One region of the Exiguobacterium sp. EF_C8 genome, then DNA from elsewhere that is predicted to be linked to it. Evidence: riboswitches for the same ligand, from Rfam matches in the RefSeq annotation. Region 1 holds a riboswitch; each other region holds the start of a gene.
What was found. A riboswitch is a leader RNA that binds a small molecule or an ion and turns the genes downstream of it on or off. The one in region 1 is predicted to bind thiamine pyrophosphate.

Region 1 (7,581 bases):
AAAACGAGTCGAGACGCGGACGAATTCAGAAGTCAGCCTCTTACAGGACGAAGCGGATAACGGTGTGAAAATTGCGGCGAAACTCGTCGTCGAAGTCGTTGGGGTATCGCAAGAAGAAGCAGAAGAACTACTTGAGAAGACACACAATTTCTGCCCGTATTCAAAAGCGACTCGTGGCAACATCGATGTTGACCTTTCTGTTAAAGTCGTCGATTCGTTATAAGAAATGCATCCTTAAGGAGGGTTTTCGATGGCACCAAAAGAAACCGATCGTCCAAATGAAAAATTGGAAGATGAACGGGATCGTCTGTCTGATAAAGAACGGAAACTGACAGAGGAGCAGCAAAAGGAAATCCTAAAAGGGAAAAACGAGATGCCAGATGATCCGGTTTCTCCACGAGATCGCGGAGAAGATCCGATTTAAATTCAAACAACTTGGGAGATGAATCACATGTCTAAAAAAGTAGCAGTCGTACTCGCCGATCATTTTGAAGATGTAGAATTCACTGGACCGGTTGATGCGTTAAAAGAAGCGGGGCACGACATTACTGTCATTGGTGCCAAAAAAGGTGCAGAGCTTGTTGGTAAACAGGAAGATGCAAAAGTAACCGTTGATCTCTCAATTGATGAGACATCGGCGGCAGACTATGATGCCCTTTTGATACCAGGTGGATTTTCACCAGATTTACTACGCGAAGATGAGCGTTTCGTCTCATTCGTCGAAGAATTCGATATGTCAAAAAAACCGATCTTCTCGATCTGTCATGGACCTCAGTTGATGATTAACGCCAAAATCGTTAAAGGAAGAAAAATGACAGGTTATAAATCAATTCGCATCGACCTAGAAAATGCTGGAGTAGATTTCGCGGACGAAGAAGTCGTCGTTGATGATAATTTTATCTCAAGTCGACAACCGGATGACATTCCTGCATTCAATCGAGAAATCGTTGCAAAACTCGGCTAATCGTATAAAACAAAAATCAGCACTGCGTTGTCGCAGTGCTGATTTTTTTATGAGTTCTCTGGATAATCACAGAGTTCCGTGATAACCCCATGTGAATGACGAGGGTTCATATAAATCAGTCGTCGTCCAAACGGCGTCGTTCGATACGTATCTTCTAAAAATGTTAAGCCTTGTTGTTTTGCTTCGGCGATTGCTTGATCTAAATCATCAACACGGTAGGCAATGTGATGGACTCCTTTTCCACGTTGTTTTAAAAAACGAGCGATTGGACTATCCTGGCTAGTTGGTGTCAACAGCTCGATATGCGCATCATCGAACTCGATGACGGCGATGTTGGAAGCGACACCAGGTGCGGGGTTTGAGTACTCTTTTGTTAATGTTCCACCAAGTACTTTTGTATAAAATGAGATTGCTTCTTGCATATCGCGAACGGCGATGCCGGTATGATCTAGTTTCATCTGATGTTTCCCTCCATTCGCTTCAGTTTCCCAAAAATGAATCAAAGTTGCAATGGGAAGCTGTTTTCCATCATTTTCTATTACATAGAAGAGGAACAATTTATTTAAAATGAAATATCACTGAAATATTATGGAAGAGGAATGAATGCTATAATCAAAAACGTTCCTATAAATAAGAAAAACTATTATAGAATTTAATTTTAACGTAACTGTTATTCCATATAATGCATCGACATACTACTAGAGAAAAAGAGGGAATACTACATGAAAAAAACGTTCGCGTCGCTCATCGTTTCCGCATTAGTTCTTTCATCAGCACCTCATTTTGCAGCAGCTGACGATTTAAGTGAACAGAAAGCTAAAAACGAACAACAGCAACAAGACAATGCTAAAAAACAAAAAAACTTAGAGTCTTCCGTTAATCAGGAGGGTCAAAAAATTTCTAAGACGCAACAAGAAGTCAATCGATTAGACGAAGCCTTGAATGAAAAGATCTTTGCTGTCGAAACGAAAGATCGTCAAATTAAGGCGACGGAACGAGAAATCGTTCAACTTGGAAAAGAAATCGAAAAGTATAAAGCGAAATTAAAACGCCAAGAAAAACTACTTGGGGATCGTCTTCGTGTCATGCAAGAAAATGACGGGAACTCGATTAAATGGGAAGAAGTCATTTTTGGGGCAAAAAACGTCGGTGACCTCGTTAGCCGTGTCATGGCCGGAAAATCGATTTCAAAGCAAGATGATAAAATGATCACGGATTATCAAAATACGCAAAAGCAATTAGCGGATGCACAACAAGAAGTGAAAGACAAGAAAGCACAATTGGTTGTTGAAAAGCAAGAATTGAAACGCCAACAAGCAGAACTTGAATCGCAATTAAAAGAGCGAAACAAACGCTTAAAAGAATTACGTAAGAAAAAAGAGAAATTTGAAACACAATTGATGGATGCAAAAGAAGTCCAGCAAATTCTGATTGCTCAAGAAAAAGCGATTGCAGCTGAAAAGGCAGCACGTGAACGTGAAGCACGTATCGAAAAAGAGCGTCAAGCTCAAGCAGCACGTGAAGCAAAAGCGCGAGCAGAAGCTGAAGCAGCTCAAGCAGCGGCTCAAAAAGAAGCTGAGCAACAAGCAGCTAAAGAAGCAGCGGCTCAGCAGGCAGCACAAGAGAAAGCGTCGCAAGCAGCGAAACCTTCTGGTTCGACGAAACAATCGACTCCAAAAGCATCTACACCTGCGCCAGCACCAGCTGCGCCAGCACCAGCTGCGCCAACACCGTCAGCACCTGCGACACCTAAACCGTCACCATCATCCGGTGGTCTGTTCATCCATCCAACGGTTGGGGCTGTCACGCAAGGCTATGGCTCAGCAGGTGGAGAAAACGGTTATACGTTCCATAACGGGATCGACTTTGGTGGTCCGGTTGGAACTCCAATCGTTGCAGCTGCAACAGGAACAGTCATTACAGCATCAGGTGGTGGTCCTTACGGAAACCACATCATGATTGCTCACCAATTAAACGGTAAAACGTACACAACATTGTATGCTCATATGAGCGCACTCAATGCTCACGCAGGTCAACGCGTCAGTCAAGGTGAACAAATCGGTTTACGTGGAAGTACTGGGAATTCAACTGGTCCACACTTACACTTTGAAATCCACGTCGGTGGATACAGCTATAGTGCAACTGGTCCAGCTAGCTCAGTGAACCCAATGACGATGTTTTAAACAGTAAAGAATCGTTGCTTATGCAGCGGTTCTTTTTTTGCGATTTTCAAAAAATAAATGATTATATTACAAAAAAACGTTTTCATTTGAAATGTAAATGAAATTTTTTTGAAACGATTAGGGTGCTATAATCTATTTCAGATATGAGAGAAACTTGAATACTATAATAAAATATGAAAAACATAAGTGAGGAAAACGATATATGCTAAAAAAACTAATTTCTACCATTGTTTTAGGAGCATTACTTATAACAGGAACACAACCAATTGCGGCAGCAACGATCAAAGAAAAAAAGGCTGAAAATGCCGCAGAACAACGTAAATTAGAAAAAGCAATTAAAAAACAAGAGTCGAAAATTTCGAAAGAACAACGTCAAATCAATCGAATCGATGCAGCGATCAACGAAAAGATTTTTCAGATTTCCGAAAAAAATAAACAAATCGAGAAATTGAATTTGCGAATTGATGAATTAAAAGCAGACATCGTTCGCTACGAAGAGATGTTGAAAAAACAAGAAGAACTACTCGGTGATCGTCTACGTGTCTTCCAAGAAAACGATGGAAACTCAATCAAATGGGAAGAAGTCATTTTTGGATCGAAGGATTTAGGTGATTTATTTAGTCGTGTCATGGCAGGGAAAAAAATCGCGGAGCAAGATGATAAAATGATTTCGGATTACATCGCAACCCAACAAAAGCTAGCGGAAGCAAAACAAGCGCTCGTTGAAAAAAAGGCGGAGCAGGTTGAAGAGAAGAAAACATTAATCGAACAAAAAAAAGCGTTGAAAGTTCAAATGAAAGAACGCAGTGCTACGCTTAAAAAATTACGAAAAGGTAAGACGAAGTTTACGACAGAACTTCTAGACGCGAAAGAACTACAAGCCACACTTGAAGCTCAAGAACGTGCGATTGCGGCAGCGAAGGCAGCAGCTAAAGTAGCGGCTGAAAGAGCAGCAGCCGAGAAAGCAGCAGCTGAAAAAGCCGCTAAAGCGAATGCTCAAGCAGCAAAACAAGCAGGTAAGAGTTCAGAATCACCTACTTCAGTTGCCCCACCCGTTGTTTCGAGCGGTGGGAAATTCGTTCGTCCATCTTCTGGTGGCGTATCACAAGGGTTTGGACCAGCAAGCGGTGCGAACGGCTATACGTTCCATAATGGTGTCGATTTCAGTGGTTCGGTCGGCTCACCAATCGTCGCAGCAGCAGCTGGAACGGTCATTACAGCTTCAGGTGGTGGGCCTTATGGAAATCACGTCATGATTTCTCACTTCCTTGACGGGAAAGTCTATACGACAGTCTACGCTCATATGAGTTCATTATCTGTTCATGCAGGACAAACAGTTTCTCAAGGTCAGCAAGTTGGAACACTTGGTAGTACTGGGAATTCAACAGGACCACACTTGCATTTCGAACTACATGTCGGAGGCTATCAGTACAGTGCCTCTTCTCCTCTGAATGCAGTTAATCCATTAGCATACCTATAATTCAAAACGAGCTTCGGCTCGTTTTTTTCTTGCCGCTATGCTACAGTTAAGGCGAAATGAATACTTGAGCAACTAGGGGAGCTGGAGGAATCCGGCTGAGAGGAAAACCAATCTGTTTTCGACCCTATTACCTGAACTGGATAATACCAGCGTAGGAAAGTTGAGCCGAACGGATACCGAAATGGTTGGATAACGATTTCGTATAGCGTCGACTGCTTTTTTACAGCGGTCGACGCTTTTTTTGTCGGTAACAACTCCCTTACATTGCTCGATGGAAAGGTGAGAAAAATATGAAACATGTATTGACGATTGCGGGATCTGACTCCGGTGGTGGAGCTGGAATTCAGGCAGATTTAAAGACATTTTCGGCATTGGGCGTTTATGGGATGAGTGTTTTGACGGCGGTAACGGCTCAAAATACACTGGGCGTTCAAGCAGTAGAAGAGTTATAATCGGAAATCGTTGATGCCCAATTAGCTTCAATCTTTTCAGATATTCGTGTGGATGCTATCAAAATCGGTATGGTCTCGAATGCACAAACGATTCACGTCATTGCAACACATCTTCGCAAACAGACAGTTCCGATCATACTAGACCCTGTCATGGTCGCAAAAGGCGGGCATGCCCTATTGCGGACGGAGGCAGAGGAAGCACTAATCGCGGAGTTACTGCCACTTGCGACACTCGTCACACCAAATTTACCGGAAGCAGAGCGCTTAACAGGGCAGTCAGTTACTAATCTAGAGGAGATGCGACTGGCGATGCATCAGTTGGCTATGAAGACTGGAGCCGTCTTGCTAAAAGGTGGACATCTACCGGGAGCTGCCACGGATTTATTATGGGACGGGCAAGAGGAATACCGTTTCACATCAGATCGGTTAGATAATCAACATACTCATGGAACAGGCTGTACCTTATCTGCAGCGATTGCGGCACGGATGGCACTTGGAGAAGCTTTACCGGACAGTGTACGTCAGGCCAAGAAGTATGTTACAGAGGCGATTCGTCATGGATTTGCTCTCGGACAAGGGATTGGACCGACACATCATTTTCATTCACTTTGGAGGGATACACATGTTTACGACCATTCTTAAACACAAACCACTCATTCATCATTTGACGAACACAGTCACGATCAATGATTGCGCCAATGTCACACTCGCCGTTGGCGCATCTCCAGTCATGGCGGAGGATATTCGCGAAGTGGAAGAGATGGTTCGACTTGCGCAAGCTCTTGTCTTGAACATTGGAACAATTGATGCAGACATGCAAGCAGCTCAACGACTCGCCGCAAGCGAAGCGAGACGCTTGAACGTTCCGATCATCCTTGATCCAGTTGGAGCGGGAGCTACATCATTGCGTACGTCCTTTTCAAAAGAATTGAGTAGACTCGGATGTACGGTCGTTAAAGGAAATGCTTCAGAAATCAAGACATTGCTTGGGGAGAATGGACGAACAAAAGGAGTCGATGCTGCTAGTGATGAGATCATGGATCGAGAAATCATTCGTGCATTCGCTCGTAAACAAAAGTCCGTCATTGTCGTCACAGGTCCAATCGACTACATCACGGATGGCATGCGCGAAGTGGAACTACAAGTAGGTACGCCGCGTCTCGGAGACGTCACAGGTACGGGGTGTATGACAGCTTCTTTGATTGCGAGTTTTCTTGGTGCAGGATATTCTGCGTTTGAGGCAGCAGTCCACGGAACATTTATCATGGGAAAAGCAGGAGAACAGGCAGCATCAGAAAAAGGTCTAGGTAATTTCAAACGAGAGTTGTTCAATGCAATCAGTCTGATGACGGAGCAAGATTTGATGGAGGTGGTAGAACATGTCAATTGATTATTCCATTTATGCGGTGACAGATCGTCGATATCATCCGGGAGTTGCAATCGAAACGGTCGTTGAAGAAGCGATTTTAGGTGGTGCAACGATTATACAATTACGGGAAAAAACAGCGCAGGGAAAGGAATTCTTCGAACAGGCAGTCCGGTTAAAGAGATTGACGGATCGTCATGATGTTCCTTTGATTATCAATGACCGAATTGATATTGCGTTACTTGTCGGAGCTGGTTTGCATATCGGACAAGAAGATATTCCTCTAACCGCAGCGCGACGTCTCTTACCGAACACTGTGATCGGCGTATCGGTAGCAACCGTCGCGCAAGCGATTGAAGCAGAACGAGATGGAGCATCTTATTTAGGTGTAGGTTCTCTATTTGCGACGTCATCGAAAGCAGACGCCGACTCGATGTCACACACGATGCTTCAAGCGATTCGCGAAGCCGTGCGCTTACCTTTAATCGGCATTGGTGGAATTACGGCAACGAATGTCGCTTCTCTTCCTATCCCATTAGAAGGATATGCGGTCATCTCGGAAATTTTTGCTAAAGAAGATCGACGACGTGCTGCACAACATATGACAGATGCTGTATGGGAATGGCATCAATCTCTTCAGAACAGGGTATAATCCGTTCAGAGGTGATTGTATTGAAATGGCAGACGATCCGTTTTCGGGGCTATTGGATCCGGTATCGATTGGAACCACAAATCATTCGCGTGGATAATCGGGGGATCTACCATTTGGGGAAAATTTTATTTCCGCGTCCTAATCGTGTATCTTATGAAATGGCTCTCTTGCTGAAGGAAAAGTATGAAAGACGCTACAAACGTCCGTTGTATATCAAGACAAGTTCGATCGCTACAGAAATTTGGGGACACACCCACTTAGACATCTATTATCGAATACTGCTTCGTCTCCCGATTCCTTCTCGATTACGTAAGCGTTATAGGAATCGATTGGAGAGTACGAAGATCATCGATATCGGTGTACGTGCGGTCGATCAAAATCGAATCGTTTGGGATATCGGTGATTACGTAGGGGGATGGTTTGTATTTTGGCTCATTCGTAGGCGGATGCGCTGAACTTGCAAATGTCCTGTTTCTCATGGTGC
Region 2 (7,581 bases), 400 kb from region 1:
GTCCATATCAAAGGTGGAAACGTCGATCAAGGAATTGACCGGATTTATCTTGAATTCAACACGCAGTACAAACAAGAAGTCAATGATAGTACGACGTTTACGACCTTTACGCTCGACCGGTTTGCCTTAAATGAAGCGAAGTTCACGATCGAAGCGGGTGTCGAGCGGGAAATTCCATTCACATTACGTGTGCCACTAAATACGCCACTCTCCGTCAGCCAATCGAAATCATGGATCGAGACCGGACTTGACATCGCACAATCCGTTGATCCGTCGGACCGTGACGCTGTCATCGTCGAAGCAAACCGTTACCAAACGACGGTCTTAGATGCCATGGAGTCACTTGGCTTCCGGTTAAAGAAAGCCGATACAGAAAAATTACCTGGACGATTCCGTAAAGATTTACCGATTGCTCAGGAACTTGAATACTCAGCACGCAATACACACTACGCTCATAAACTGGATGAGATCGAAATCATCATGCTCCAAGACAGCTCAGGGATTGATTTAATCGTCCAAGTCGATCGTCGTGCGCATAGTCTCGGATCATTGTTCAGTGAAATGGCTGGAGCGGATGAGTCGATGATCAAACTACGCCTATCCAATAGTGAACTGCAGGATCAGTCATTTGTCGAACGCCAGCTGACAAACATCGTGGAGCGCTATAGCTGATCGATCGAATGACTAAAAAGTGATTCCTCTTCAAGGGGAGTCATTTTTTTGTTCAAATCGGAATGCACAAAAACATTATTAAAACTTATTTGCTAATGTAATCGTTTTCAAATAAAATATTGTTTTAAAACAAGCACCTTGCTATACTGTCCGTATTGAAAAGAATTCCAGTCGTGGTTTGACTAGAGGAGGATGTACATCATGAAAAGGATCGGGCAATTCACGTTAACAGCAGGACTCGCAGCAGTACTCGTTTCAAGTAGTTTGCCTGTCATGGCAGAGGCAGGATCTTCAGCAGATCGGATCAGTCAAAAAATCGACACGATGACGCTCGAACAAAAAATTGGACAGATGATCATGCCGGACTTCCGGCAGTGGAATGGCAGTAACCATACGTCGCTTGCTCCGGAAGTCGCGAACATCATCGACCGCTATGATTTAGGTGGCGTCATTTTGTTTGCTGAGAACGTCAGTGAAACCGAACAGACGACAAAACTCGTTCATGATCTGCAAGAAGTGGTCAAACAAGATGACAGCAACGATATTCCGCTCTTTGTCACGATCGACCAAGAAGGTGGCATCGTCACTCGGCTCGGAACAGGAACGAACTTACCCGGCAATATGGCGTTAGGTGCGACCCATAGTAGCGCGTATGCCAATGATGCCGGTCATATCATCGGTTCTGAACTGCATGCGCTTGGCATCAATGTCAACTTCGGTCCGGTTCTTGACGTCAACAGTAACCCTGGAAATCCCGTCATCGGTGTTCGCTCGTTCTCAAGTGACCCGGAGCTCGTCGGAACGCTCGGTTCCGCTTTGATGAAGGGTATTCAAACTGAAGGCGTCGCAGCGACCGCGAAACACTTCCCGGGTCACGGCGATACCGCGACCGATTCCCATTATGGCTTGCCGGTTGTCAACCGGTCCCTGGAGGAGCTGGAACAAGTCGAGCTCGTCCCGTTCAAGCGAGCCATCGCCGAAGACATCGATATGATCATGACAGGACACATCGGAATGCCGCAAATCGAGTCTGAAGTCGTCACGTCAAAAAACGGCACTTTCCCTTTACCTGCGACATTGTCGGATGACGTCATCACGGGCGTACTGCGCGAAAAACTCGGCTACGATGGCATCGTCATCACGGATGCTTTGAATATGCAGGCGATCGCCGACAATTTTACGGAATCAGAAGCCGTTCTGAAAACATTTGACGCCGGTGTCGACATCGCGCTCATGCCGACGATTCTTCGTTCCGAGCAGGATGTCACAAAACTCGACCAGATTTTTAAGGACGTGATTGCGGCAGTCAAAGACGGACGTCTGTCAGAGGAACGGATTGATCAATCGGTCGAGCGGATCCTGACGCTGAAGGCAGAACGCGGAATATGGAATGGCACGACGGATACGACATCCTTAGCAGATAAACTCGCGCAAGCGAACCAAATCGTCGGTAGTCCCGAACATAAAGCAAAAGAACGCGCGATGACGGAAGCCGCGGTCACACTCGTGAAAAATGATCAGCGGACGTTACCCTTCAAGCCGAAAAAGAATGCAAACGTTCTTGTGATCGCCCCTGCGACGGATCAAACGGACAGCATGAAAAAGACGATTGCTTCCCTGCCTAAGAACCGGAACTGGCACGTAACGACAGCGAATTACTCGGCTACTACGCTACCGCTCGACCAAAACCCGACACTACGGGCACAACTCGATGCAGCAGATTACATCATCGTCGGTTCAAACGTCAATACGAGTGCCAAACTACTGCCTACTGCACCAGAACAAGCGATTCCGGCTTCAATCTTCCGGTATGCGAAACAAACAGATATACCATCCGTCTTGCTTAGCCTCCGCAATCCATACGATGTCGCCGTTCAACCGGACGCACCGGCACACGTCCTCGTCTATGGTTTTAAAGGGGATCCGAACGGACCGGACTCCGAAGCAGGCAATCTGAAATCAGCGGGACCGAACCTCCCTGCTGGTATCCGAGCGATTTTCGGAACGTTTAAGCCGCAAGGCACTTTACCTGTTGATGTACCAGTCTTTAAGAACGGTGTCTTTACCGATCAACTGTATCTCGAGTTCGGTGACGGCTTTAAAAACTGGAAAAAATGAGAACATGATACACAAAAGACCGAGACCCCTTTAAAGGATGTCTCGGTCTTTTAATGATTGATACGGATATTCCGCTTCTTCTTTCGCACGATGGTAGACGCGGTATAACCAATAGGTCAGTAATGCATAGACGACAATGACAAGAACAGCAGAAATGTAGCTCCCCATGCTATATGCTACCTTGAAGTTTCGAGTCGTAGCGGATATACCGGACAACACGATTAACGTTGGAATGATATATCCAATAAATCTTACTTTGACTTTACCCAGTATTCGTTGCACGGCATACGCGGCGCTGATCGCGAGTACGATCACGATGATTTCCATTTCTACCCCTACTTCCGCTAAATGTTATACCTAATTATACCATTTAACTTTTTAGGAAGATACTGTCCGTGCTGGAATCGTCTCGTACACCGACGTAAACGTTTCTTCCGTCCATCCCATATGCCAAAACAGCAACTCATAATAACAGCTCGTCACGAAATGCCGTTTCATCCGCTCTCGTTCAGTCGGGCTTGCTTGTTCCGCCAACGCATCAAGCCGTGCAATCTGTTCAAAGACGACCTTTTCGAACCATTCCGAACTATATGTGTCGATCCATTGCTGATAGATTTTTTCATCCGGTGTACACGTCAACAATTGTTGCCCAACTTCATAATACAACCAGTAACATGGCAAGATGGCAGCAATCGTCTCACCAAGCGTCCCTTCACTCGCATGATGCATGTGTGAGACGTAAGCATATGCCGTTGGTGCCGGTTCAAATGCTTCAAGGTCTGCTTCCGTGATACCGAGCGGCTCGAAAAATGATTGATGCAAGCTCAGTTCTGCCCCATATGTCGAAGTCGCGTGCTCGGCAAGTGTCGCGATCGTCGCAAAGTCATCTGCTTTTGACGCTGCCTTCGCTTGAATCTTCGCAAAGTGTTTTAAGTAATACGCATCCTGCATGACATAATGTCGAAATTTCGAGAGCGGTAACGTTCCCTCGCCGATTCCTTGAACGAATGGGTGCGTAAAACTACTGTCCCAATACGCTTGTGCTGCTTGTTTGATTTCTTGTGTGAATGTCATGATCTCATCCTCCTCGTTTTTATGAAACGAAAAAACACCACCCCGAAACACACGGGCATGGCGCAAGAAGAACAAGACTTGACGCCACTTCCCTCCGTAAGTACGAACTTAATCAGGTTCAAAGGGTCCGAACGTCTTCGTTCGTCTCAGTCGGTCAACCGACTCCCCTAGTGGTCATTATTCGATTCAAATCCACTATAGCATGCTGAAAATGGAAGTCAAGTTGTCCTCTTTTCGCTATACTATGGAGTGTCAGAAGGCGGATATCGTCTCCATCTACAGACCGATTCCGAACTTCTTTCGTTCTCGTACACTAATTTTAGTACCTGATACTATAATTCATTCTGTTACTTACAATTGGAGGATTTCATTATGCATACACCAACAAAAATCATGGCGTCAGCCGTTATCGCTTCTGCTTTATTACTTCCGACAGCCGCATCCGCCGAGCAGGTCGTCGATAAGACAATCGTCACTCTCGGTGAGTCACTCGGCGCAAAAGATAAGGCTTGGGTGCTTTCACGTCTCAATGCACCGGAAGGTATCACACCGATCATCGCAACCTCTGCAGACGAAGAAAAATACCTCGGGAAAAACATCCCCCAGTCACAAAAGGGCGGCAACATGTATTCATCCGCTAAGATCGAATTGACGGAAAAAGGTGACGGACTTTCCGTTGCGACGGAAAACATCACGTGGGTGACGAAGGATATGTATTTGAACGCTCTCGTCACGGCAGGTGTCAAAGATGCCGACATCACGATCACTTCTCCTTATAAAGTGACTGGAACATCGGCACTGACAGGAATCATGAAAGCCTATGATCAAACTTCGGCTGAGACCGGAATCAAGCTGAGTGACGAACGGAAAGATTTAGCACAGCAAGAATTATCGGTCACATCAGACGTCGGGAAGACAGTCGGGACAGATAGAGTCGCTGATTTGATGAATGAGATCAAGGCCGAAATCGCGAATCAAAAACCAGAAACAAAAGTCGAGATCGAAAACCTGATCGTCCAAGTCATTCAAAACAACAACATCCAACTGTCTGATGCACAGATGGATCGGTTGACGAATCTATTCAATCAAATGGAGCAAGCGAACATCAACTGGGGGCAAATCGAGAGTGGACTGAAAAATGCTGGTCAAGACATCCATGCGTTTGCAACGTCCGAGGAGACAAAAGGATTCTTCGCTAAATTATTTGATGGTCTGAGTGACTTCTTCAGCTCGATTGCTGGTGTGTTCAAATAATTCAGACTTCCGCAATTAACAAGATAATGGTAAACTGGTTGTATCTGAAACGAAAGGTGGTGTGAAATGATGGACTTTGCTGCGTGCAAACATTGGTTAATGGAACAATTGTATCTGTTGCGCGCGATTTTTCATGGAATGGCGTTCTAAGGCACCCGTCTGCCCTTTTTTAGAACTTCATGATTGAAAAATACAGCAAAGCGCATCTTTCACACACTAGGGAGAGTGCTATTTGCGCTCTCCCTTTTTTAATGCGCGCGAAAGGATCAACTTATTATGATGATTTGCGACATTCAACATCTGACAAAACAATTCGGAGGCGAAACGATTTTAACGGACGTTTCCCTCTTCTTAAACGAACACGATCGTGTCGGTCTGATTGGACGAAACGGGAGTGGTAAAACGACATTACTCCGCTTACTTGCTCGCCTTGACCAACCGGACGGTGGAGTCATCTATCAAAAGAACGGTTTGACGATTGGCTACTTGGAACAACTTCCCACTTATGCCGAGACAATGACCGGACTCGACGTCCTTTGGACGGCGTTTGAAGAGATCCTCGCAATCCGTTCTCGGATGCAACAGTTGGAGCTTTTGATGGCGACAGCGCCAGATGATCTGGATGCACTACTCGTTCGATATGCGGAAGCGACAAATGCATTCGAACAAAAAGATGGCTATCTACTCGACTCGAAGATCGAGCGCATGGTGAACGGATTACATTTACGTCCGTTACTCACTCGCCCTTTCCATCAGTTGAGCGGCGGTGAGCAAACGAAGATTTGCCTCGGTCGCATGTTGCTGATGGAACCACACCTCCTAATCCTTGATGAGCCGACGAACCATCTTGATTTAGCTGCCGTTGAATGGTTAGAACAATTCTTACGGGACTACACTGGAACTATCCTGCTCGTCTCTCACGACCGGGTCTTCTTAGACGCCGTCGTCACCTCGATCGTCGAGCTTGAAGATGGTGAACTGACCTCCTACCTAGGGAACTACAGTGCGTTCGTCGTCGAACGAGAACGTCGCTTGATGGAACAGTTCCACGCCTATCAGGAACAACAGAAAAAAATCAAGAAGATGAAGGAAGCGATTCGTCGACTACGGCAGTGGGCAAACGAAGCATCTCCACCGAGTGAGAAATTATTCCGTAAAGCAAAATCGATGGAGCGGGCACTCGAGCGAATCGAACGGATCAAACGACCGCAACTCGAAGCCAAAACCGCTGATGTCTCTTTTTCTTCTACCGATCATACGAGTCAAGTCGTCTTTCGCGCTGAAGAGCTCTCTTTCGCTTACGATTCCCGTCGCATTTTCGATGTTGTCTCGTTCGAAATCATGGCTCAAGATCGAGTTGCAATCGTCGGAACGAATGGGAGCGGGAAATCGACGTTGCTCGCACTGTTGCTTGATGAATTGTCACCAGACGCAGGCACGCTCACGCGTGGACCATCGAACCGGATCGGTTACTTGTCCCAGCATGCCCATTTCGAGGAGGATGCTCGCTTAATCGACTGGTTTAGAGACCGCATTGCCGTTCCAGAAGCGGAAGCCCGCCATATTCTTGCCCGGTTCCTGTTTTTTGGACCGACTGTCTTTCGGTCTATTTTGTCACTAAGCGGAGGAGAACGTGTTCGATTGCAGCTTGCCGTACTCGTTCATTCGTCGATCAACGTTTTGATTCTCGATGAGCCGACGAATCATCTAGATATTGAATCAAGAGAGACGCTTGAAGAAGCACTCGAGAATTTTTCTGGTACATTGATCGCCGTCTCACACGACCGCTATTTCTTGAATCGTCTTTTTTCAAAAATCATTTGGCTTGACCATCAAATTACTTCGTATACTGGAAACTATGCTTACGCAGTGGAGAAACGACAAGCCAGTCATGACACACCACCTCAGATAAATCATGAGAAGAAATCGAAAATTTCAAAGCGTTCGAAAGCACCTGCGAAAGAACAGTCCATTGAACAGCAAATAGAAGAGCTGGAACTTCAAGTCGTACATCTTGATGCCGTTATTTCTCATGTATCCGCGGAAGAAGAATGGATGACGGTCGAGATGGAAAAAGAAGCATTGTTACGAAAAATTGAAAGTTTGTATGAACGTTTAATTTTAGAAACTTGAACTAAAATGATTAGTCCTTCTTTGACTCGGGAAAATAGGAACAGATACGTCAAAGGAGGAATTCATCTTGTCTCAAGCTATGTTGATCATCAACCCGTCTTCTGGTAAAGAACTCGGAAAAAAACACGCGACGCTCGCTGAAGAGACGCTTGCTACTCGCTTTCAAACCGTCGACGTTCGATTCACGGAAAAAGAACACGATGCAACGGAATTCGCACGTCATGCCGCCCAGTCTAATTACGACGCCGTCATCGCCATGGGTGGTGACGGAACGGTCAATGAAGTCATTACTGGAATTGCCGAGCAACCACATCGTCCAACACTTGGGAT
Region 3 (7,581 bases), 630 kb from region 1:
ATCAGTAGATAAAACTAATTTTGTAGTTGAAACAATAAAAGGTAATCCGAAGCAAGATGCTGTTCAAAACATGAGACTTATTTTAAATGAGTGGAGTCGTAATCCGAACGGATATTCTATTGATATTGAAGGTAACGTACAGAGGATTGATAAATCTATCCTATTTTATATTTTTCAAGACGAAAATAGATGGGAAGAGTCTCCTCGTGAATTTCGTCAATTTATTTTTAAACACGATACCCATTTGTACACTCAAGATTTAGTGACGTATGGCTTACGTGCTACAGGTGATGGGGAAATCGAACTTCAATATTGGGATGTATCGACGAAAAAGTTGACTCGGAAAACATTTGATATTTCTGAAATTCAACAAAATCGATCCATTCGTTTCTCTCCGTTCCAACGAATGGGTAATATGCTGCTAATTGAATCGTATATTCCTAACCGAGAATCAGTGAGAGAAAATCTCTTTAGTATAGATTTAAATGATGAGACAGTATCAAAAATTAAGTTGCCAAGTCGTTTAGAGAAAGGCGATGTTATTCGATCTTTTTATGACGGAAAAATGATTGTGGAACAAATGCACCAATTAAAAGATTCAGATACAATGGAAGTAAAAATCGTTGTAAAAGATGGACAGAAAACAAAACAACTAAATCGATTTGCAGACTTTCCTAACGGTACTTATATTATGAAAGAAGGAAGATATTTGGTAGGAATTGAAGAGTCGGATGAATCTTCTGAGCAAGTACAGTTAAGATGGCACATCTATGATATTGAGTCTGATCGACAGTTCGTTAAAACGATAAAATTAAAATCGTTTGCTAAAAACGAAGTTATTTCATACTCAGTTGTTAATGCAGAAAACGACCATATATATATTGCATATCGGATGGAAAATGGAGCAGTCAAAGCGATTGTCGTCAATCCATTAACAGCCGAAACAGTATTTGAAACAGAAATTAAAAATAAGGGATCGAAGAATAAACTTATCCTTGAACAAATTATTACAAATTAATAAAAGTAACCACTTTCCACTCCTAATTTGAAACCTTCCGTTTTCTTCCAACGTATAAAGACTATACAAAGGGGGAACTCACATGCAATTCTTGATTTTTGTCATCTTCGCAGGTGCTCTGTATTGGTTCTACTACAGCTTCTTACTGGGGTATCGTAAGAAAAACATCACGCTGACGTTTGACGATCGGTTTTATTCACTCGACGAACATGTCGCAGCCATCGAACAAAAACTTGCAATGGATGGACGTTCAGCGCGTTATCTCGGTGACCGTCGCTTTGAAGTCGATGGCAAACCTTATCTGTTCCTCGAGCGGACAGTCCCAGTCGGCGGGGTTCCGACACAGCAGACGATTCTCGAGCAACAAAAAAAATAACTCTCCCGCGTTTGGGAGAGTTTTTTCGTTAGACCGGAATCCGGTCGAGGGGATGTGGTTGTTGCGACGAACGATACCAGCGCATGATCCAGTGATCAATACCGATTTGATACGCAAAGCGTCCTGCAACAAGTAAGACGATTGAGGCTGCTAAGAACAACGGGTTTAACGCAATCGTTCCAGCAAGTAAGTAATTGAGATTCATGATGCTCCCGACGACCAGTGCAGGAACAGTCAACAGACTGAGAATCAACAAGATCCCGACAATGAGTTCCGCGAACGGAATCAAGACGTTGATCAGCCCGACGTTTGGTAAGGCGAGTTGCTCGATCCACGTCGCATACCACGAACTGACGAGTGCGTCTTCGCCTATCGCTTTCGTTAGCGCCCCTTCAAGAAACGGTTTTGCATCAAAGCCATTGATGTACTTGCCGATCCCGGCGATGAACCACTGAATTCCGAGCCAGAGCCGGATGATCGTCAATAAACTGATGCCGATGATGTGTAATGCTTTCACTTTCAGACACTCCTCTACTACAACATAGTCCCCATCATACTGAAAAATCATCAGTAAGATAGGGACTATCATCATAACGTCATCGAACCGTCATCGACCTGTTACAAAAAAGGATAAGGTAGCCGTTCATGACCGCTGATCGAGACGATGACTGATTGCAGTTAATAAAGCAGCGACAAGCGCAACAAGCCCACCGACCAGTGCCGTGTTCATCATCGGACCGTTCGCATAAACGATGCCACCGAGTGCCGAACCGAAGGCAATCCCGACATTACTTGCAACCGGCATCAAGGAAGCGGCGAGTCCTTTTGCTTCCGGATTGAACTTTTCGGCGAGGTCAATCAAATAGATTTGTGTCGAAGTCGTCAATAAAATCGACATCAATGACATCAAGGCGATGTTAAACAGACCAAGTGAAAGGGATACTGTCGTGAAGTATAATGCAGCAAGGACGATTGCTTGCACGACGAAGACGAACCGTAAGCGACCCATCGGATTTTTACTTGCAATCTTGCCGGCAAGGATGTTACTGAAGATCGAGACGACACCGTAAGCGAGCAGGATCGGACTAATCCATGTCTTCGCGATGCTGAGTTCCGTTTGCAGGATCGGCACGAGGTACGTGTAGACGACGTAAGTTGCTCCGAAGCCGAACGACGGAATGAAGAAGGCAATCAGGATCCGTGGATTAGCGAGCAATCCAAGCTGCTCCTTGATTGAACCGGAGCCCGTCGATTGCTGGACGGGAACGATCTTCCACACAGCGAGGAACGCAATCATTCCCATGACTGTCGTCAGCCAGAACGTGGCTGCGAAGCCAGCGTGTTGACCGATGAACGTACCGATCGGAACACCGAGGACGTTCGCGAGTGTAAAACCACCAAAAATGAACGAAACGGCGACACCGCGCTTCGCGACAGGTACGCCATCGCTTGCGACGACCATTGCGAGCGAGATCAAGACACCGGTCAGGATGGCAGTCAGGATGCGGGTTGCGAGCAATACTTCGTAACTTGGAGCAAAACTACTGGCAAGGTTCAGTAAGACCCAAGCGAGTAACAGACGTAGGATCAGGCGACGCCGTTCCAGGTGACCGGTCAGCGACATTACAATCGGTGTACCAATCGCAAAGGAGATGGCAAATGCCGAGACGAGCGTACCGGCTGTTGCGATCGTGATATTAAGAGCTGAGGAGATTTCAGCGAGGATCCCGACGATGACGAATTCGCTTGTTCCGAGAACGAACGTCAGGAGCGACAACGTGGCGATCAACAGCCAATCGCGTCGACTTAAACGAGTAGTAGGTGACATGGATGATTCCTCAATTCTAGCGCTTGCGCGCGAAACTATGAGTAACAGGATAGCATGAAACGATTTCTTCGGGTATCGCAAAGCGAGATTTCGGGAAAAGAACCATTATTCGAAATAGCGTGTGAATTTCCAGGCTTGCTGTTTTTTGCGTATACTACAGAAGAGGACTACTGACAAAGGAGTGGAAACGATGCAAGCGACAGTGACATGGAACAAACAGATGGGGTTTAGTGGACAGACGGAATCAGGGCATCATCTTGCGATGGATGCAGCACCGGAGAACGGTGGCGAAAATCAAGCACCACGACCGACTGAACTGCTGCTACATGCCGTTGCCGGCTGTACTGGAATCGACATCGTCTCGATTTTAGAGAAGATGCGCTTGACGATTACTCATTTCGAAATGGATATCGAAGGGGAACGGTCAGAGGATCATCCGCGGCGCTTTACGTCGATCTCGATTCATTACCGGCTTGAAGGTGATCTCCCGGAAGATAAGGTCCGTCGCGCCATCTCGTTATCAAAAGACAAATATTGTTCGGTCTCGCAATCCTTGAACGCTGAGATTTCCGTCTATTATTCCATCAATGGTGTCCGGAGCGAGGATTCTTTGTGAAGAAAGTAGCACTGATCGGTTGCCTGTTGCTTGCAGGGTGTGCGCAGGAGACGACGGAACCAACGAAACCATCACAACCAGCAAAGAAGCAACCGACGGAGGCGAAGAAATCAAAGCCTGAGCCGACAAAGGAAGAACAGCAACAAGCACGATTAAAGCAGCAACTTGAAGCGATGTCGACGTCAGAAAAGATCGATCAATTGCTCTATATCGGAGTTGCCGGAACGGAACTTTCAGCAGCTGACCGGAAATTGTTGCAGACGCATGCGATCGGTGGGGTCTTACTGCTTGGTGGGAATATTACGTCAGAAGATCAACTCTTGACGTTCACGCGTGCCATTCAAGAAACGAACCAAAAACCGTATGTTTTCGTCGGGGTTGATGAAGAGGGCGGACGGGTCAGCCAGGTACCGGATCAACGATTACGTCTCCCGACGAGTCAACGGATGGCGCAAGGTGCAGATGCTGCAAAAATGGAAGATGTCGGACGTACGCTCGGTCACCTGTCACGATTTTATGGGTTCAACATGGACTTCGCACCGGTCCTTGACGTCAATAGCAATCCGAACAATCCAATCATCGGCGACCGTGCGTTAAGTGCTGATCCGAAGACCGTCGCGACTCTCGGTACGGCCCTGATGCATGGGATGCAAGAGACGGGAACGATTCCGGTCGTCAAACATTTTCCCGGTCACGGCAATACGAGTGTCGATTCCCATGTCGGTTTGCCGAGAGTGACAGCATCAAAGGAAGAACTGAAGCGAACGGAACTGTTACCGTTCCAAGAAGCGATTCAAGAGGGCGCCGAGATGGTGATGGTCGCCCATATTCTCTATCCCGCGTATGACGATCAAAATCCATCTTCGCTCTCGAAGCCGATCTTGACTGACCTCTTGCGTCAACAACTCGGATTCAAGGGTGTCATCATCACGGATGACCTTGTCATGGGGGCGATCACGAAACGATATGGTCTTGCGGAAGCGGCACGTCAGGCACTTGTCAATGGAGCTGATATGGCGATGTTTTCGGAAGCAGGTGCCTATCCGAAGGTCCACACCGAAGTGATGCAAGCGGTTAAAGAAAAAACGTTGTCGTCAGAGATGCTCGATGCTAAAGTGATGCGGATCTTAAAGCTGAAGCAGACCTATGCCGACAGCCAGAAGCAACAGCGACCGACGAAATCGGAGCTTGTTCAGCAAGTGGAAGCGCTCAACTAGGACTAGCGAAGCAAAGCGACTCATGCTAGACTAATGGGGCAAGCCAATTAAACACGAAAAGACACTAGGGGAGTCTCGCAGCAGACTGAGACGGAAGTATCCGGACCCTTTGAACCTGATCTAGTTCGTACTAGCGGAGGGAAGTGGCTCGAAACCTTAGATATCCTTAGCGCTTCAGCGCATTTTCGGACCACTCCCTTCAACATCGGGAGTGGTCCTTTTTCGTATGGAAAGGAAGAACATGATGCGTCTACATCTGATTTCGACGGGATCCATCAATCCACGCGATGGAGTGGAAACCTTTCAATCGCTTCAACCATATACGGATCAGCTTCATCTTCGAGAACCAAATTTGTCGGCAACAGAATTGTTAGATCTGATTGACGCGCTCCTTGCAAAAGGGTATTCGTCTGATCAATTAACCGTTCACGACCGGGTCGACGTCGCCCATGTCGCTGGCATCGGTGTGCAATTGACGCGACGTTCCTTACGTGTCTGCGATGTTCGGCGACACTTTCCGAATCTCATCATCGGGAAATCCGTCCACTCTCTGGCAGAAGCACTTGCAGCGGAAGCGGAAGGAGCCGACCGACTGCTGTACGGTCATATTTATCCGACAGCGTCGAAACCAAACGTGCCACCGCGAGGGATCGATGCCTTGAAGCAAGTTGTCACTTTCACGACGAAACCAGTCATCGCAATCGGCGGGATCACTCCTGATCGCATTCCTGAGATCGCAGCGACCGGTGCAAGCGGAATCGCCGTCTTATCCGGTATTCTCGGTCAAGCGGACCCGCATGCTGCCATTCAGCGTTATCAGGGGGTACGGGTATGACGGATCACATCATCATCGGTGGTGGAGTCATCGGTTTGACGCTTGCTTACAGTCTCGCTTGTCAGAACGAATCCGTTCTTGTCCTTGATCGCGGAACATGCGGACAAGGGACGAGTCGGGCGGCTGCCGGGATGCTTGCGACGAACATCGAGCTGAGAGAAGAATTGCATACGCTTGCCGCGCGAAGTCGCCGTCTGTATCCGTTACTTGCGCGACGCCTCACGCGCGAGACCGGGATCGATTGTGGCTACCGGGAACAACCATTTTTATTGAAACGAAATGGGCAAGAATACTTATTTCCATCGGTCGGTCAAATCGATCCGCGACGACTAACGACTGCATTGATGCATGTCTTACGAAATCGTGGGGTACCAATCGAAGAACAGGTGGACGTCACGCGAATCGAGGAGAGTAATGATTTCATTAGGGTTGAGTCGAACACGGGAACGTGGACGGGACGAACGGTGACGGTTGCTGCCGGACGCGGGTCCCAAGCCTTGCTCGATACAGCTGGCATTTCGATTGCGACATATGGGGTCAAAGGGGAGTGTCTCGCAGTCCGTCTCGCGGGTCAGCCGTTACGCTCGATCCTGTTTGATGATGCCGTCTACCTCGTACCGAAAGCGGACGGACGGATATTGATCGGTGCGACCGAACTACCGCACGACGAGACGATCGGTGTTAGTGTCGCAGGAGTCACGTCACTGCTTCAAGCAGCAGAGCGTCTCTATCCACCGATCCGTGATGCTGTCATCGAAGAAGTCTGGTCAGGCGTACGACCACAAACAGAGTCCGGCTTGCCATATATCGGAGTCGCCGATTCATCCCGTCGGATCTTTATAGCGACGGGGCATCATCGGCATGGCATATTACTCGCACCGGCGACAGCGGAAGTTTTGGCAAACACATTACGGTTGATCCTAAAGGAGGAAGTCCGATGAACATTACGATTAACGGCAACGACCACACCATTGAACAGATTGAGACGATTGAGGATATGCTCACGCAACTTGGCTTAGGGGAAAAACTCGTCATCGTCGAACAGAACCGACAGATCATCGACCGCGGAGCTTACGATCAAACGGTCGTTCGGAACAATGACATATTCGAAATCGTTCATTTCGTAGGAGGAGGATAAAGATGTTGAAAATTGGAGAAAAGACATTCGAATCACGGTTATTACTCGGAACGGGGAAATATACGGATGCTACGGTACAGCAGGAGGCCATCGATGCGTCCGCTTCACAAATCTTGACGTTCGCTGTCCGGCGGCTCGATCTCTTCGACAAACAACAATCGAATTTCTTGGAGTCGCTTGATTTAACGAAGTACGATTTACTACCGAACACGGCTGGTGCGAAGACAGCGGAAGAAGCGGTTCGGCTAGCAAAGCTTGCGCGGGCATCCGGTATGTGTGACATGGTCAAGGTCGAAGTAATTGGGTGCGATAAGACATTACTACCTGACCCAATCGAGACGTTACGGGCTTCTGAAGAGTTACTTAAAGAAGGATTCATCGTCTTACCGTATACATCGGACGACGTCGTCCTTGCACGACGACTCGAGGAACTCGGCTGTCATGCCATCATGCCGGCAGCGTCACCGATCGGGTCTGGGCAAGGCATCCTCAATCCGCTCCACCTAAAGTTCATCATCGAGCAGACGACGGTGCCTGTCATCGTCGACGCTGG

Region 2: it holds a riboswitch for thiamine pyrophosphate, as region 1 does, so the genes downstream of both, tenA (thiaminase II) here and thiD (bifunctional hydroxymethylpyrimidine kinase/phosphomethylpyrimidine kinase) in region 1, are expected to answer to the same signal.
Region 3: it holds a riboswitch for thiamine pyrophosphate, as region 1 does, so the genes downstream of both, ACY2IG_RS06300 (thiamine phosphate synthase) here and thiD (bifunctional hydroxymethylpyrimidine kinase/phosphomethylpyrimidine kinase) in region 1, are expected to answer to the same signal.

The regions. Positions count from the first base shown of each region.
Region 1 is NZ_CM143264.1:582,257-589,837, forward strand. Features, by position in the region: gene ACY2IG_RS03050 (organic hydroperoxide resistance protein) at 1-223, shown strand, start outside; gene ACY2IG_RS03055 (hypothetical protein) at 251-424, shown strand; gene ACY2IG_RS03060 (type 1 glutamine amidotransferase domain-containing protein) at 452-964, shown strand; gene mce (methylmalonyl-CoA epimerase) at 1,012-1,422, opposite strand; gene ACY2IG_RS03070 (murein hydrolase activator EnvC family protein) at 1,687-3,147, shown strand; gene ACY2IG_RS03075 (murein hydrolase activator EnvC family protein) at 3,350-4,627, shown strand; TPP riboswitch at 4,692-4,802, shown strand; partial or broken gene thiD (bifunctional hydroxymethylpyrimidine kinase/phosphomethylpyrimidine kinase) at 4,918-5,721, shown strand; gene thiM (hydroxyethylthiazole kinase) at 5,702-6,469, shown strand; gene thiE (thiamine phosphate synthase) at 6,459-7,097, shown strand; gene ACY2IG_RS03095 (hypothetical protein) at 7,109-7,552, shown strand.
Region 2 is NZ_CM143264.1:986,364-993,944, reverse strand. Features, by position in the region: gene ACY2IG_RS05130 (sporulation protein) at 1-672, shown strand, start outside; gene ACY2IG_RS05125 (glycoside hydrolase family 3 protein) at 874-2,790, shown strand; gene ACY2IG_RS05120 (hypothetical protein) at 2,821-3,117, opposite strand; gene tenA (thiaminase II) at 3,169-3,864, opposite strand; TPP riboswitch at 3,937-4,043, opposite strand; gene ACY2IG_RS05110 (DUF1002 domain-containing protein) at 4,237-5,118, shown strand; gene abc-f (ribosomal protection-like ABC-F family protein) at 5,395-7,251, shown strand; gene ACY2IG_RS05100 (diacylglycerol/lipid kinase family protein) at 7,319-7,581, shown strand, end outside.
Region 3 is NZ_CM143264.1:1,217,213-1,224,793, forward strand. Features, by position in the region: gene ACY2IG_RS06270 (hypothetical protein) at 1-1,018, shown strand, start outside; gene ACY2IG_RS06275 (hypothetical protein) at 1,101-1,394, shown strand; gene ACY2IG_RS06280 (DoxX family protein) at 1,423-1,911, opposite strand; gene ACY2IG_RS06285 (MFS transporter) at 2,038-3,222, opposite strand; gene ACY2IG_RS06290 (OsmC family protein) at 3,413-3,838, shown strand; gene nagZ (beta-N-acetylhexosaminidase) at 3,835-5,055, shown strand; TPP riboswitch at 5,112-5,214, shown strand; gene ACY2IG_RS06300 (thiamine phosphate synthase) at 5,297-5,890, shown strand; gene ACY2IG_RS06305 (FAD-dependent oxidoreductase) at 5,887-6,831, shown strand; gene thiS (sulfur carrier protein ThiS) at 6,828-7,028, shown strand; gene ACY2IG_RS06315 (thiazole synthase) at 7,031-7,581, shown strand, end outside.